Regions from separate parts of the Mediterraneibacter gnavus ATCC 29149 genome, predicted to be linked through region 1. Evidence: riboswitches for the same ligand, from Rfam matches in the RefSeq annotation. Region 1 holds a riboswitch; the other holds the start of a gene.
The links. A riboswitch is a leader RNA that binds a small molecule or an ion and turns the genes downstream of it on or off. The one in region 1 is predicted to bind thiamine pyrophosphate.
Positions count from the first base shown of each region.

Region 2: it holds a riboswitch for thiamine pyrophosphate, as region 1 does, so the genes downstream of both, FXV78_RS03560 (energy-coupled thiamine transporter ThiT) here and thiC (phosphomethylpyrimidine synthase ThiC) in region 1, are expected to answer to the same signal.

Region 1 covers NZ_CP043051.1:2,421,849-2,429,925, reverse strand. Annotated here, with positions in the region: gene FXV78_RS12025 (ABC transporter permease) at 1-703, opposite strand, end outside; gene FXV78_RS12020 (ABC transporter ATP-binding protein) at 703-1,407, opposite strand; gene FXV78_RS12015 (sensor histidine kinase) at 1,503-2,420, opposite strand; gene FXV78_RS12010 (response regulator transcription factor) at 2,425-3,105, opposite strand; gene FXV78_RS12005 (nitrite/sulfite reductase) at 3,309-4,871, shown strand; gene thiC (phosphomethylpyrimidine synthase ThiC) at 4,950-6,254, opposite strand; TPP riboswitch at 6,344-6,453, opposite strand; gene ytvI (sporulation integral membrane protein YtvI) at 6,486-7,643, opposite strand; gene yihA (ribosome biogenesis GTP-binding protein YihA/YsxC) at 7,698-8,077, opposite strand, start outside.
Region 2 covers NZ_CP043051.1:712,140-720,216, reverse strand. Annotated here, with positions in the region: gene rpoC (DNA-directed RNA polymerase subunit beta') at 1-3,569, shown strand, start outside; TPP riboswitch at 3,581-3,687, shown strand; gene FXV78_RS03560 (energy-coupled thiamine transporter ThiT) at 3,736-4,401, shown strand; gene FXV78_RS17805 (hypothetical protein) at 4,481-4,630, opposite strand; gene FXV78_RS03555 (response regulator) at 4,754-5,467, opposite strand; gene FXV78_RS03550 (sensor histidine kinase) at 5,460-6,530, opposite strand; gene FXV78_RS03545 (sodium-translocating pyrophosphatase) at 6,916-8,077, shown strand, end outside.

The DNA of each region.
Region 1 (8,077 bases):
TTTTCAGCCATTCCAGCAGCTCCCAGTTTGCCGCAATTTCCTTTTCGGAAATTCCAAATGTATCTGCAAATGCGCTCATCTGTCCGTAACTATCTTTGGACTCATCAAATTTCACATACAGGAATGTTCCGTTTGTTCCATAGTCCAGTGTCGGGTTCACAAATACCTGCATCCGCTGCGTAAGAGCGGAAGGCTGCTCTGACACAATTCCGCACAACGTAAATGTTTCTCCATCCAATGTAAATGTCGTGCTGATCTTACGCGGAATATCCAGATTCCGAAGTGTAAATTCATCCAGCGCCGCTTCTCCTTCCTCTTCCGGATACCTGCCCTCTTTCACTGTTCTTCCCATCATGGAAAGATAGCCTTCTTCTGCGTAATCCAGCTCGATCTCATAAGGCTCCTCTGTCACTTTGCGCATCGTCAGCACACCGGTTTTTTCCACGCAGTAACCCTGCTCTTTTTCTCCCGGCTGATACGTTTTCTCAAACTCCTCAAACCAGTCTGTGTCACAGCGCATCGTATAGTGCCAGTCTCCGGATTTTGTGCGGGCATTTTCTCTTGCTGCATGATTTCCGCTCTTTTGAAGTGAACCGATTCCGGTAAACAGAGCACAGGACAAAACAATCCCCAGAAACAGAGCCATCGTCTGTTTTCTATAATATTTCAGATAGGACCATGCAAGACGTATGATCTGCTTCATTACAGCTCACCGCCTTCCCCGTAGAATGCGTCTTCTCTCTGATACAGCCTGCCGTCCTCAATCCGGATAATCCGGTCACAGGTCTGTGCCAACGCTTCATTGTGTGTCACCATCAGCACCGTCTGATGGTATTTCTGACTGCTGGCTTTTAACAGGCCGATTACCTCCACGGCAGTTTTGGAATCCAGATTCCCGGTCGGTTCGTCTGCGAGCAGAAGGGCAGGTTTGTTTGCAAGCGCTCTTGCAATTGCAACTCTCTGCTGCTGACCGCCGGATAGCTCACTCGGATACCGTTTCCGTTTCTCCCACAATCCCAGCTCATTTAATAATTCCCTGATATGCTCACGATCTACATGACTTCCTTTGTCAAAGGTGACCGGAAGCGCCACATTGTCATACACATTGAGCACCGGCATCAGACTGTAATTCTGAAACACAAATCCAATATTGCGTCTCCTAAAAATCGTCTGTTCCTTTCTGGTCAGACTTCCGATATCATGCCCCCTGATGCTGATCTTTCCTTCTGTCGGAACATCCAGACCTCCAAGCAGATTCAACAATGTACTTTTTCCGGAACCGCTCGTTCCTACGATTGCAATAAATTCTCCCTGTTCTGCAGCAAAGCTGACATCGGAAAGTGCCGTTACCTGATTTTGATGGGAACCATATGTTTTCACCACATGCTGTACTTCTAAAATCTTCATTCTCTTCCAGTTCTCCTTTTCTCTTTGATACCATCAGTGTAACAGCCCCATCTTACAAAAATCCTACAGCAGAAAAGAAAGTTCTTACAAAATTGTCATTTTTCCATCCGCAGAAATACCGAAAAGCAGCTTCCCTTTCCATAGACAGATTCCACCTGAATGTATCCCTTTTCCTTCTCCGCGATCAGCCTGGACAAATAAAGACCGATCCCGCTTCCTTCCAGATTTTCTACATCTTTACTCCGATAGAATCTCTGAAAAATCCGCGGCATCTCTTCTTTTCGGATTCCGATTCCTGTATCTGTGATCCGGATTTCTGCGTACATTTCATACTGCTTAAGATCAATCTGAATTGCTCCGCCCTCACTGGTATATTTCACTGCGTTTTCCAACAGATTTGCAAACACTTCTGACGTCCACTTTGCATTGTGATAAAGAAACAGATCCGGGATATACCCTGTTTTGATCGGAATCTGTTTCCTGGCAGCCTTTTCATACACCAGATTCACCGCATCCAGAATGGTCTTTCGAATCGGGCACATCGAAACCTCAAAGACCATGACATTCTGTTCCAGCTTCACCATTTTAAACAGAGAATTTAAGATCCATTCCAGTTTTTCACTCTGCGTCTGCATTTTTGCCAGAAACTTTTCTCTTGTCTCCGCGTCCTGGTTTTCTTCCCTCAAGATTTCTTCGTACATCCGGATATTGGCAAGCGGTGTTTTCAGCTGATGAGACATATTGGAGATCAGACTTTTCACCTGCTCTTTTTCCTCTTCTGCCTGAGATACAGACATCTCCTGCATTTCCTGGATTTTGCGGATTTTCCCGGAAAGAGCTGACACTTCGCCTTCCTTCAGATCCGAAACAAGGATCGGATCTCCCTCCAGAATAGATTCCAGCATCCGATCTGTCTCCCGGTATAGTTTTTTCCGCCTGCGATACTCATACATCCCAAACAAAACACCGGACACACATCCTGCTGATAGAATTCCTGTTATGATCGATTCCATACCTTTATCGTTTCTCCTCTTCTCTCCAGATATATCCAAGTCCGTGAACCGTCTGGATCCACTGCGGATTCTGCGGATCTGCCTCGATCTTTCTGCGAAGTCTCCGAATATTGACGGAAACGGTATTCTCATCCACAAACTTTCCGTCTTTGTCCCAGATCCGCTCTAAAATCTGTTCCTTTGACAATATCTGTCCCGGATTTTCCAGAAAATACAAAAGCAGTTTGTACTCGATCTTACTCAGCTCCAGCACTTCTTCCTTGCAGATCACCTGACAGCTGCTTTTGTCCAGACGGATTCCATTGGAGCTGATCCACTGTTTTTCACTCTTTCTGGAGAGCAGCTTTTTGATCCGCGCTTTCAGCACCGCGATAGAAAATGGTTTTGACATATAATCATCCACTCCCATTTCCAGTGCTTTCACCTCATCCAGTTCCGTATCCCTTGCCGTCAGCATCAGAATGAACACATCACTGCTTTTCCGAATCTCACTGCACAGCGAAAAGCCATTTCCATCCGGAAGATTACAGTCTAACAGAATCAGATCGCAGGAAGATGTCTTCCATAGCTTTCGTCCTCTTTCTGCATTTTCCGCTGTCAGGATCTGATAGCCTTCCCCACTCAATGTATACTCCAGCCCTTCCCTGAGATCTGCGTCATCCTCTATGATCAAAATTGTATCCATGTCTATTTCCCCTGTTTTCGTTTTGTCTTTATTATAACAACAGGGAGTGTGGAAATCTATCTTTATTCTCGTTACTGTTCCAAATTTAAATATCCGTAAAGAAAATCAAGACCAATCTCCAAATTCCCCTTGTACTCTCTTTCCCCGTTTATTATACTTAGTACAGAGTTTCTAAACCCATCAAAAAGAAAGGAGCATTTACCATGCTTTCAAAAGATTTATTACAGCAATTTGAAGATAATATCACAAGATTTGATGAAAACATACATGCTTTCGAAAATGGAGAGATTGACCGCCAGACCTTCAAAGGCATCTCCGGAGGCTTTGGAAGCTATGCACAGAAGGAACAAGGATATATGCTGCGTCTTCGTCTTCCGGGCGGTCATATTACAAAAGAGAAATTAAAATTCCTTGCAGACAAAATTTCTGAACATCAGATTCCTCTGCTCAAACTGACTACCTGCCAGACCATCCAGTTTCACGATTTGTCTGCAGACTCTGTTCCGCAGCTTGTTCGTGATGCCTTAAAAGTCGGCATCATCACACACGGCGGCGGAGGCGACAACCCGCGTAATGTCATGGCAAGTCCTCTGACTGGTACCGCTGTGGATGAGACATTTGATGTGTTTCCTTATGCAAAGGCTGCCGGAGAATATCTCCTGACCAAGATGCCGGGACTTCACATGCCCAGAAAACTGAAAGTCGGTTTTTCCAATACCCCGGCGAATGAAGTTCATGCCACATTCCGTGACCTTGGATTTGTAGCCAAAGAAAACGGGACATTTTCCGTTTACTGTGCCGGCGGACTTGGACCAAATCCAAAGCTTGGTGTTCATATTACAGACAATGCAGATCCAAACGAGGTTTCCCTTTACGTCCATGCCATGATCCGTCTCTTTACCACATACGGCAATTATGAGTCCCGCGCAAAATCCAGAACCCGCTATCTGCAGGATACCCTTGGCGAAGAAAAAATCCGGAACTATTTCCTCCAGTTTGTGGAAGACGCGCAAAAAGAAATGACTCCATGGCCTGTAGAACCAGTCCATCCGATTTCCAAATCTGCTGACGGCACTCTGTCCGAAGCACTTCTGACAGAAAAACGGGTACTCCCACAGAAACAGAACGGCCTGTACACGGTTTCTTATCATCCGCTGGGCGGACGGCTTGCACCTCAAAAACCGTCTGAACTGTATGCCGTGATCAAAGAGATGCCGGAAACCGAGCTTCGGATCTCACCGGACGGCACCTTGTATATCATCAATCTGACTGCAAAAGAAGTACCTGCTGTGTTAGAAGCCACAAAAGACGGAGCTGCTTCTTTATTTGAAAGCAGTGTCAGCTGCATTGGCGTTCCAATCTGCCAACACGGACTGCGCAATTCCTATGCACTGTTAGAGTCCTGCATTCAGCGGGTCCGCAAGGAACAGTTCGCCGACAGAGTCCTTCCATGTATCCATATTTCCGGATGTCCTTCCAGCTGCGGAAGCCATCAGGCGGGAAGTATCGGTCTTGTCGGACACTCCAAACGGGTGGATGGAAAAATGGAACCTGCATTCAAATTATTTGTAAACGGAGACAGCGAAGAACCTGGAGCACATCTGGGCATCGAAAAAGGTGTTCTTCTGGAGACTGTAATCCCGGAATTTTTCGCAGCTCTCGGAAAACGAATTGCCGCAGCAGACAGTACCTTTGACGTCTGGTATCCGACTCACGCAGAAGAATTTGATACACTTGCTGCTGAATACGCAGAGAAGACACAATAGCTTCAAAATAAAAACCAGGCAGGATGCCTTCCTTTTTACGGGAACATATCCTGCCTGGTTTTTCTGATTATTCTGTTTCTATAAAATATCAATATGTTCGCCTGCAAGTGCCTTGTTCATACTTCGCACCGCACAGAATTTTCCGCACATGGAACAAGTATCCTCATGTTCAGGCTTTCTCTCATTCCAGATCCGTTTTGCCGTCTCCGGATCCATGGCACACTCCCACTGTGCTTCCCAGTCCAGATTTCTTCTGGCTTGTGCCATCCTGTCATCTGCCTGTCTTGCTCCCCGCACTCCTTTTGCAATATCTGCCGCATGTGCCGCAATCTTAGACGCCATGATTCCCTGTTTTACATCTTCCAGATTCGGAAGAGCCAGATGCTCTGCCGGTGTCACATAGCACAAAAATGCCGCTCCTGCCGATGCTGCCACGGCTCCGCCAATCGCAGAAGTAATATGGTCATATCCCGGAGCAATATCTGTCACAAGTGGTCCCAATACATAAAACGGCGCTCCCTGACAAATGGACTGCTGCACTTTCATATTTGCCTCGATCTGATCCAGAGGCATATGTCCCGGACCTTCCACCATCACCTGAACATCCTTCTCCCATGCCCGCCTGGTCAGTTCGCCCAGACGCACCAGCTCCTCGATCTGGCAGACGTCCGTTGCATCTGCAAGACATCCTGGTCTGCATGCGTCACCGAGTGAAACCGTCACATCATATTCCCGACAAATATCCAGAATCTCATCATAATATTCATAAAATGGATTTTCTTCCCCTGTCATACACATCCACGCAAATACAAGAGAACCACCTCTGGATACGATGTTCATTTTTCGCTTATGCTGCCGAATCTGCTCGATTGTTTTACGCGTAATGCCACAGTGCAGTGTCACAAAATCCACTCCATCCTGTGCGTGAAGACGGACCACATCGATAAAATCTCTGGCAGTCAGCGTATCCAGATCCCTTTGATAGTGGATCACGGAATCATAGATTGGAACAGTACCGATCAGCGCCGGACACTCACTGGTCAGCTTTCTTCGAAATGGAATTGTATTTCCATGAGAAGACAGATCCATGATGGCATGTGCGCCCATCTCAACTGCCTGCATCACCTTCTGCATCTCCACATCGTAATCTTTACAGTCTCTTGAAACTCCCAGATTTACATTGATCTTTGTACGCAGCATCGAACCGATTCCTTCCGGATCAATACAGGTGTGATTTTTGTTGGCACAGATGACAACCTTTCCTTCTGCCACCAGCGGCATCAGCTCTTCGGTCGTCATATGTTCTTTTTGTGCCACGATCTCCAGTTCTTTTGTCACAATCTGTTTTCTCGCTGCTTCCATCTGTGTTGTATAGTTTCTCATATGCATTCCTTTCCATGCCCGCCGCGGAGTATGCAAAAAGCTGCTGCAACGCAAACGCATTACAGCAGCAATTTTTCTTCTCAGATCCTATCACTTTCTCTGTATATCCCTACGTTGGCATTATCCAAATCAGGTTACGGGTTTTAAGCGATCCAGCTTTCTCTCAGCCTGCTTTCTGCAAGCACCCCTTTTTTGTTTCTGTTGATATTATAAACACTCTCATTCTTGGAATCAAGTGTTATCTGAATTTTCTTTTTGCCCTTGAGGAAGCTCTTCGCGAAGTCCCAGTATCCCTTCAACCAGAATCTTCACGTCATCCAGAATATAATCAAATGCACCGGCCTGACACATATTGATCAATACCAGTCCCAACGGAACTGCCAGAATCATACCAAAGACTCCCTTGATCTTATATCCCACATATAAAAGCAGCAGTGTCACCAGCGGATTCATTCCCATGCTGTCACCTACCAGCTTTGGCTGCAAAAGCTGACGCACTACCTGGGAAACTGCATAGATGATCACCAGACCGGCTGTAATTTTATATTCACCGATAAATACGGAGTAAATTGCCCATTGGATCAACGCAGTTCCCGTTCCAAAAAATGGCAGAAAATCCAAAAATGAAATCAAAAATGCAACCAAAACCGCATAATGAATTCCAAGCACAAGAAATCCGGCAAACAGGATCAAAAAAACAACACCCATGATCTTAAACTGCGCCTTGAAATATCCGCCTACTGCATATTTCAGATTATCCATCACCAGGATCATCCTCTTTTCCACAGACGGCGGTGCGATTTTATGAAACCATGCGATCACTTCTTCTCTCTGGATTGTAAAAAAGTAAGCTGCCAGTATCGCAACAATGAAAGAAATCAGATAGGACGGAAGTCTTTTTGCAAAATTTCCCGCAGCCGTCACCGTCGGCTCGCTGATTTTCGAAACAAGATTCCCCATATAAGTATCCAGATTCTCCACTATCGTTGTCCACCCATTCTGCACTCCCCGGGGAAGCCTGCTGAACGCACCGGATAAGGTATTTCCAATCTCACGCATCCCCTCTTCCAGCTGTGCATAAATATCCGGAAAGTTCTGAATCAGATCTGTCACTTCCGCTGCAATCCTGCTGACTGCAAAATATCCCACTAAAACGATCAGCCCAATGACCATGATAACAATCATTGCTGTTCCCAGCTTCTTTACGATCTTCAATCGCTTTTCCAGCCAGTTCACCAGAGGTGTCGCAATGGCAGAAATGATCCAGCCCACAACGAACGGCATGAGAAATCCGATTGCTTTTACGCCCAGGATAATAAACGCAGCCGTTGCCAGTATACTGAACATAAGACTTACCGCCACTTGCCAGTAAGGTCTCTTTCGCTCCATAAAAATCTCCTTCCCGCATCGTGCTTTTCCTGTTTACTCTATCATTCTCCGAAATTATTCTTTCGTTTCATCCTCCAAAAATCTTTCCGGAAACAGATATTCCCGCTCAGCCAGATCCCAGATTTCGTCTCTTCCCTGCTTTGTAACCGAAGAAAACGGGATTACTTTTGTTCCCGGAAGCAGATTCAGACCTGTTTTTAACATCTTCACATGCTTCTGCACCTGACTGCGTTTTAATTTATCCAGCTTTGTAGCAATGATGATCGGCTGAAATCCCTGATCGACGATCCACTGATACATCATCTTGTCATTTGCCGAAGGGTCATGCCGGATGTCGATCAGAAGAAAGACTGCTTTCAACTGTTTTGATGTATGCAGATACCGCTCGATCAGATTTCCCCACTGGATCTTTTCTTTTTCGGAAACCTTCGCAT
Region 2 (8,077 bases), 1.7 Mb from region 1:
GAGGCGAGGTTACAAAACCGGAGACCATTAACTATAGAACGTTAAAACCAGAAAAAGACGGTCTTTTCTGCGAGCGAATTTTCGGACCAAGTAAGGACTGGGAATGTCACTGTGGAAAATACAAAAAAATCCGTTACAAAGGTGTTGTTTGTGACAGATGTGGAGTGGAAGTAACAAAAGCATCTGTACGCCGTGAGCGCATGGGCCATATCGCCCTTGCGGCTCCGGTATCCCATATCTGGTATTTCAAGGGAATCCCAAGCCGTATGGGACTGATCCTGGACATCTCCCCAAGAACACTGGAGAGAGTTCTTTACTTTGCATCTTATATCGTACTGGACAAAGGGGAGACAGACCTTCAGTACAAACAGATCCTGTCAGAGGCAGAGTATCAGGAAGAAAAAGAAAAATGGGGAAGCAAAGCATTCCGCGTAGGTATGGGAGCTGAGGCAATTCAGGAATTGCTGCAATCCATTGATCTGGAAAAAGAATATGCAGAACTGCAGGCAGGACTTGTCAATGCCACAGGTCAGAAGAGAGCAAGAATCGTAAAACGTCTGGAGGTTGTAGAAGCATTCCGTGAATCCGGAAACAAACCGGAGTGGATGATTCTTTCCGCGATCCCGGTCATTCCGCCGGATCTGCGTCCGATGGTACAGCTGGATGGTGGACGTTTTGCAACATCTGACTTAAATGATTTGTACAGAAGAATTATCAACCGTAATAACCGTCTGAGAAGACTGCTTGAACTGGAAGCGCCGGATATTATCGTACGCAACGAGAAACGTATGCTTCAGGAAGCAGTTGATGCTCTGATCGATAACGGCCGCCGCGGTCGTCCTGTTACAGGTCCTGGAAACAGAGCTCTGAAATCTCTGTCAGACATGTTAAAAGGTAAGTCCGGACGTTTCCGTCAGAACCTGCTCGGAAAACGTGTTGACTATTCCGGACGTTCCGTTATCGTCGTAGGACCGGAATTGAAGATCTATCAGTGCGGTCTGCCGAAAGAGATGGCGATTGAATTATTCAAACCGTTTGTTATGAAAGAACTGGTGGCAAACGGAACTGCTCATAATATTAAGAATGCCAAGAAAATGGTAGAGAGACTCCAGCCGGAGGTTTGGGATGTGCTCGAAGAAGTGATCAAAGAGCATCCGGTTATGTTGAACCGTGCCCCCACACTGCACAGACTTGGTATTCAGGCGTTTGAGCCAATCCTTGTAGAAGGTAAGGCGATCAAGCTGCATCCATTGGTATGTACAGCTTACAACGCCGATTTCGATGGTGACCAGATGGCTGTCCATGTACCGCTGTCAGTAGAAGCACAGGCAGAATGCCGTTTCCTGCTTCTTTCACCGAACAACCTGCTGAAACCGTCCGATGGTGGACCGGTAGCCGTTCCTTCTCAGGATATGGTACTTGGTATTTACTATCTGACACAGGAAAGACCGGGAGCAACAGGTGAGGGTATGTTCTTTAAGAACTTAAACGAAGCACTCCTGGCATATGAAAATGGATATGTGACACTGCATTCCAGAATCAAAGTCCGTGTTTCCAGAGAGATGCCGGACGGAACGGTGAAGACAGGCACGATCGATGGAACACTTGGAAGAATGTTGTTCAATGAGATTATTCCGCAGGATCTTGGATTCGTAGACCGTGAAGTAGATGGAAACGAACTGCTTCTGGAAGTAGATTTCCACGTAGGAAAGAAACAGCTCAAACAGATCCTGGAAAAAGTAATCAATACACACGGAGCAACTCAGACAGCAGAAGTTCTGGATGATGTAAAAGCGATTGGTTACAAGTTCTCTACAAGAGCAGCGATGACCGTATCGATTTCTGATATGACAGTACCGCCGCAGAAACCGGAGATGATCCAGACTGCACAGGATACTGTAGACAAGATCACAAAGAACTACAAACGTGGTCTGATCACAGAAGAAGAACGTTACAAAGAAGTTGTTGAGACATGGAAAGCAACCGATGACAAATTGACAGAAGCTCTGCTTTCCGGGCTGGATAAATACAATAACATCTTCATGATGGCAGATTCCGGAGCCCGTGGTTCTGACAAGCAGATCAAACAGCTTGCAGGTATGCGTGGTTTGATGGCGGATACAGCAGGTCGTACGATCGAGCTGCCGATCAAGTCCAACTTCCGTGAGGGTCTGGACGTACTGGAATACTTTATGTCTGCGCATGGAGCTCGTAAGGGAATGTCCGATACCGCGCTTCGTACAGCCGATTCAGGATACCTGACAAGACGTCTGGTTGATGTTTCTCAGGAGCTTATCATTCACGACAGTGACTGTGCGGCAGAAGGAAAAGAGATTCCGGGAATGTATGTAAAAGCATTCATGGACGGAAATGAAGAAATCGAAAGTCTGCAGGAGCGTATCACAGGAAGATTCTCTTGTGAAGATCTGAAAGACAAGGATGGAAATATCATCGTCAAAGCAAATCACATGATCACACCGAAGCGTGCAGAAAGAGTCATGAAGAAAGCGGTTGACGAAAACGGTGAACCACTGGATACAGTGAAGATCCGTACAATCCTTACATGTAAATGTAAGAATGGTGTTTGTGCAAAATGTTACGGTGCAAACATGGCAACAGGGGAAGCCGTTCAGGTTGGTGAAGCAGTCGGTATCATTGCTGCTCAGTCCATCGGTGAACCTGGTACACAGCTGACCATGCGTACATTCCATACGGGTGGAGTTGCCGGTGACGATATCACACAGGGTCTTCCTCGTGTCGAAGAGCTTTTTGAGGCAAGAAAGCCGAAAGGACTTGCGATTATCACAGAGTTTGCCGGTACGGCAACAATCAGCGATACAAAGAAAAAGCGTGAGATCATTGTAACAAATGATCAGACAGGAGAATCCAAAGCATACCTGATCCCATACGGTTCCCGTATCAAGATTCAGGATGGTGTATATCTGGAGGCCGGAGATGAGCTGACAGAAGGTAGTGTAAATCCTCACGATATCCTGAAGATCAAAGGACTTCGTGCCGTACAGGATTACATGATCCAGGAAGTACAGCGAGTTTACCGTTTGCAGGGTGTAGAAATCAATGACAAGCATATCGAGGTTATTGTACGCCAGATGCTGAAGAAGATTCGTATCGAGGAAAGAGGAGATACCGAATTCCTGCCTGGAACTATGGTAGATGTTCTGGAGTTCAACGAAGTGAACGAGCAGATGGAAGCAGAAGGAAAAGAGCCTGCAACAGGTGAACAGATCATGCTTGGTATCACAAAAGCATCTCTGGCTACAGAATCCTTCCTGTCTGCAGCATCCTTCCAGGAGACAACAAAAGTCCTGACAGAAGCTGCGATCAAAGGTAAGGTGGACCACCTGATCGGTCTGAAAGAGAACGTCATCATCGGTAAACATATTCCTGCAGGTACAGGTATGAAGAAGTACCGTGATGTTCAGTTAAACACAGAACTGGAAGCAGAAGAAGAGGCTGAAGAACTGGATGAAAGCGATGCAGTGGAAACAGAAGCAGTGGAGACAGCAGAATCAGCAGATTTGGAAGAAGTAGTTCTGGACGAAGAATAAAATAAAATACGATTGATAACAAGGGGAGCTTGTGTGACAGGCTGAGAGGAAGTTGTGAACTTCGACCTATAACCTGATTTGGATAATGCCAACGTAGGAACTGTAATCTCGTTTATACAAGGAACTCCTCCTTGTTTTCAATCACGAAAACAAGGAGGAGTTTTTTATGTTGAACTTTATGGTAAATGCAGAAGGCGGTCTGACGACTGCAGGATATGCAATTTGTATTGTGCTGGGAATCGTTGTATTTGGTATTGCATTGTTTTTTGCCGGTAAAAATTCAGAAAAAAATAAAATGTCCGCGAAACAGCTTGCGTGCTGTGCGATGGCAATGGCACTTGCTTTTATTACTTCCTATATCAAGATTTTCTCTCTGCCATGGGGCGGCAGTGTGACACTGTGCAGCATGCTCTTTATCGTGCTGGTAGCAAACTGGTATGGAGTAAGAACAGGAATTTTGGTTGGATTTACATATGGAATGCTCCAGTTTTTACAGGAGCCATACGTACTTTCTCTGTTCCAGGTATGCTGTGATTATGTATTGGCTTTCGCAGCACTTGGTGTGGCAGGTTTCTTTGCAAAGCAAAAGAATGGACTGCTCAAAGGCTATATCGTAGCTGTTCTCGCCAGGGGAGCGTTTCATGCGCTGGGAGGATATTTGTACTGGATGGACTACATGCCGGACAATTTCCCGAAATCACTTGCAGCCGTATATCCGATCGCATATAACTACAGTTTCCTTCTGGCAGAAGGACTGATTACAATCGTGATCATCTCCATTCCGGCAGTACAGAAAGCACTTGGACGGGTAAAAAAAATAGCAGTAGAATAAAGCGAAAAACAACGACTGTAAGATTCTCGGGAATTTTACGGTCGTTGTTTTTATAAGGTAAGAGGTTTAATAAAATTAGTTAATCGGTTAATTTATATCCGTAACGTGCTTTGCGGATAAATTTTTGGATAATGGTTACCGGCAGACTGATCAAAATGAACAGTGTGGAAAAAATTCCTGCAGAACCACCGATGATCATCAAAAGTATCATTACGATATTATTGCCCATTACTGTCACTCCTTTGAATGAAATTGCCCTTGTATCGGACCAGATTCTATTTTAGTGACAAAGGCATAAAAAGAAAAGAGATTTGAGGCCTTTTTAGCGCAATCTTAGCATAAGAGATTACTGCTAATCGTTTTCTGATGAATCCTCCTGCATTCGGTATCCAACGCCTACTTCTGTAAAGATATATTTAGGCTGTGCAGGGTCTTTTTCCAGCTTTCTTCGGATATTTGCCATATTGACGCGCAGGATTTTATTGTCGTCGTCTGCGTATGGTCCCCAGACATTGGAAATGATGGCGGCGTATGTCATGACTTTTCCGGAATTCTGTGCCAGATAGGATACAATTTTGTATTCAATAGGGGTCAGATGAACCGGCTGTTTGTCTAAGGTCAGTTCCCGTTTGGAAAAATCCAATACCAGATCTTCGTAGCGATAGGGCCGGATATAAAGAGAATCTGTAGTATATAAGCGGTTGCTGTGTCTTAAGGAGGTACGGATGCGGGCAAGCAGTTCTGAGGTTCCGAATGGCTTGGTAATGTAATCATCCGCTCCCTGATCCAATGCGAGAACCTTTTCCTTTTCGGCACTTCGTGCGGAGATGACAATGATCGGGGTACTGGTCCAGGTCCGGACTTCCTGGATAATATCATTTCCATTCATATCAGGCAGACCAAGGTCTAAAATAATTACGTCTGGACATTGGGAATGGATCAGATTCAGTCCTTCTTTCCCGCAGTCCGCATACAGTACACGGTAATCCTGTTTTTTCAGGATCTTTCCTACAAAGGTCTGAATATTTTTTTCGTCTTCTATAATCAATACAGTGAATTTAGGCATAGTTTGCGTTCTCCTTTTCTTTTGGAAGGGTAAAGGAGAATTCGGCTCCTTTATCCAGATTGGCAGCGTGGATCACGCCGTCGTGAGCATGAATGATCGTCCGGCAGATAGACAGTCCGATGCCGATTCCTTTGTGTCCGTCAGCGGTATCAGAGCTGTACTGTCCGTCAAAAATAAAAGGGATCTGGTCGGGATCCAGTCCGATTCCATAGTCCCGGACTGCAAATGTGACACAGTCCGGCTGATCGGTGATCAAAAGGTCGATGGGATCAGAGCTCGAGGAATGGACATAGGCATTTTCCATCAAGTTGATCAGCACCTGTTCGATCAAAGTAGCATCCATTGGGATCATCAGAAAATCTTCCGGCATAGAAACCCGGATCTGGATTTTAGGAAGGCGTTTCTGAAGTCGGACAATTGATTCGGAGACGACTTCTTCCACAATTTCCTGCGACTTTTTGACTTTGCTGGATTCATTTTGAATCTTCGTTACAGAGAGCAGGTTTTCCACCATATTCAGCAGCCACTGTGCATCCTCGTTAATATTCGAAATCAGCTCCATACGTTCTTGCTCGGACATATTCTGGGCATCGTCCAGATAAGAGGCAGAAGAGCCGATTATGCTCGTCAGAGGGGTACGCAGATCATGTGATACGGCGCGCAGAAGATTGGCATGAATTTTCTCGCGCTCTGCTTCTGCAAGCTTTCGTTCCCGTTCGGAGGCAATGGCTTTTTGTTTTTTGAGCATACTGGCGGTCGCGCTGGTGATAAGAGAAATAGCCAGCATGCCGATAAATGTGACCGGATATCCGTCCAGTATGAAGTTTAGTTTGAAATAGGGATATGTAAAAAAATAGTTTGCTGCGATGACACAAAAAACGGAGGCGGCAGCACCATACCAGTAACTGGTCGTATTCTGAGCGATCAGGATCAGAGCCAGAATATAAATCAGGGCAGTGTTGACAGAATTTTTTTGTCCTAGGTTAAAAAAGAAAAATGCCAGTATCGTGGAGATACCAAGGCAAAGGAAAGTAAACGTCAGATTTTTAAAAAATGTCTTCATACATATAACACCTCTCTGCAACCAGATTACCATAATAAAAGGAAAAAATCCATACTGTGTAATAAAAAACAAAAAATGAAAGAAATAAAAAATTAACTTGCAAAAATGAGATAATACTGTAAAGAAAAAGATTGAGAAATAAATAACAAATATACAAAATAAACAAAAAATGGACATATAAAAAGGATAATGGATTTTAAATATCAATTTTAGATGGAAAAATAAACAAAACAGCTAAAAAGAAAAATAAGAGGAATGAATATAAAATGAATTTCTATGTTGAAAATTATTCATTTGTTTGGTAAACTATAGAAGCAGTGTCATCTGTATAAGATGGAGGTACAGATGCACAGAAAATCCCAAAATTGAGATTGAGGAGGAGAAAATGGAAAATTTAATGTACGTAGTTCCTGTCGTATCGGTTCTCGCGTTACTATTTGCCGGATATCTGGCTGTAAAAGTTGCGAAGCAGGAAGAAGGAACAGAGAAAATGAAAGAGATCGCATCTGCGATCAGTGAGGGTGCACGCGCATTCCTTACTGCAGAATACAAGATTCTGATCGTATTTGTGATCGTATTGTTTTTACTGATCGGATTTGGGATCGGTAACTGGGTAACAGCAATCTGTTTTGTTGTGGGAGCTTTGTTTTCTACACTGGCAGGTTACTTTGGCATGAATGTTGCAACAAAGGCGAATGTAAGAACAGCGAATGCTGCCAGAGAAAGTGGAATGAATAAGGCGCTTTCCATCGCATTTTCAGGCGGAGCCGTTATGGGAATGTGTGTAGCAGGTCTGGGAGCGCTTGGAGTCAGCGTTGTATATATTCTGACGAAAGATGTAGACGTGCTGTCCGGATTCAGTTTGGGAGCATCTTCAATTGCGCTGTTTGCGCGTGTTGGCGGTGGTATCTATACAAAAGCTGCAGACGTAGGGGCTGATCTGGTTGGAAAAGTAGAAGCCGGAATCCCTGAGGATGATCCGCGTAACCCTGCAGTAATCGCAGACAACGTAGGGGATAATGTAGGAGATGTTGCAGGAATGGGAGCCGACTTATTTGAATCTTATGTAGGATCTCTCGTTTCTGCACTGACACTTGGTGTTGCGGTTTCTGCAATTTCCGGAGTTGTATTCCCGCTTGCGATCGCGGGATGTGGACTTGTAGCATCCATTATCGGTACATTCTTTGTAAAAGGGGATGAGAAAGTAAGTCCGCAGAAAGCCCTGAAGATGGGAAGCAATATTGCGGCACTTCTGGTTGTGATCGTGTCTCTTGTACTGAGTAAGGTTTTATTTGGAAACTTTGACGGAGCGATCGCCGTAATCGCAGGTCTGATCGTAGGTGTTCTCATTGGTCTGATTACAGAATGCTATACATCAGCAGATTACAATCCGGTGAAGAAGATCGGAGAGCAGTCTGAGACAGGACCGGCAACCACGATCATCAGTGGAATCGCAGTCGGAATGCAGTCAACAGCAATCCCGCTGATCCTGATCTGCATCGGTATTTTTGTAGCATATCAGGTAGACGGATTGTACGGAATTGCTC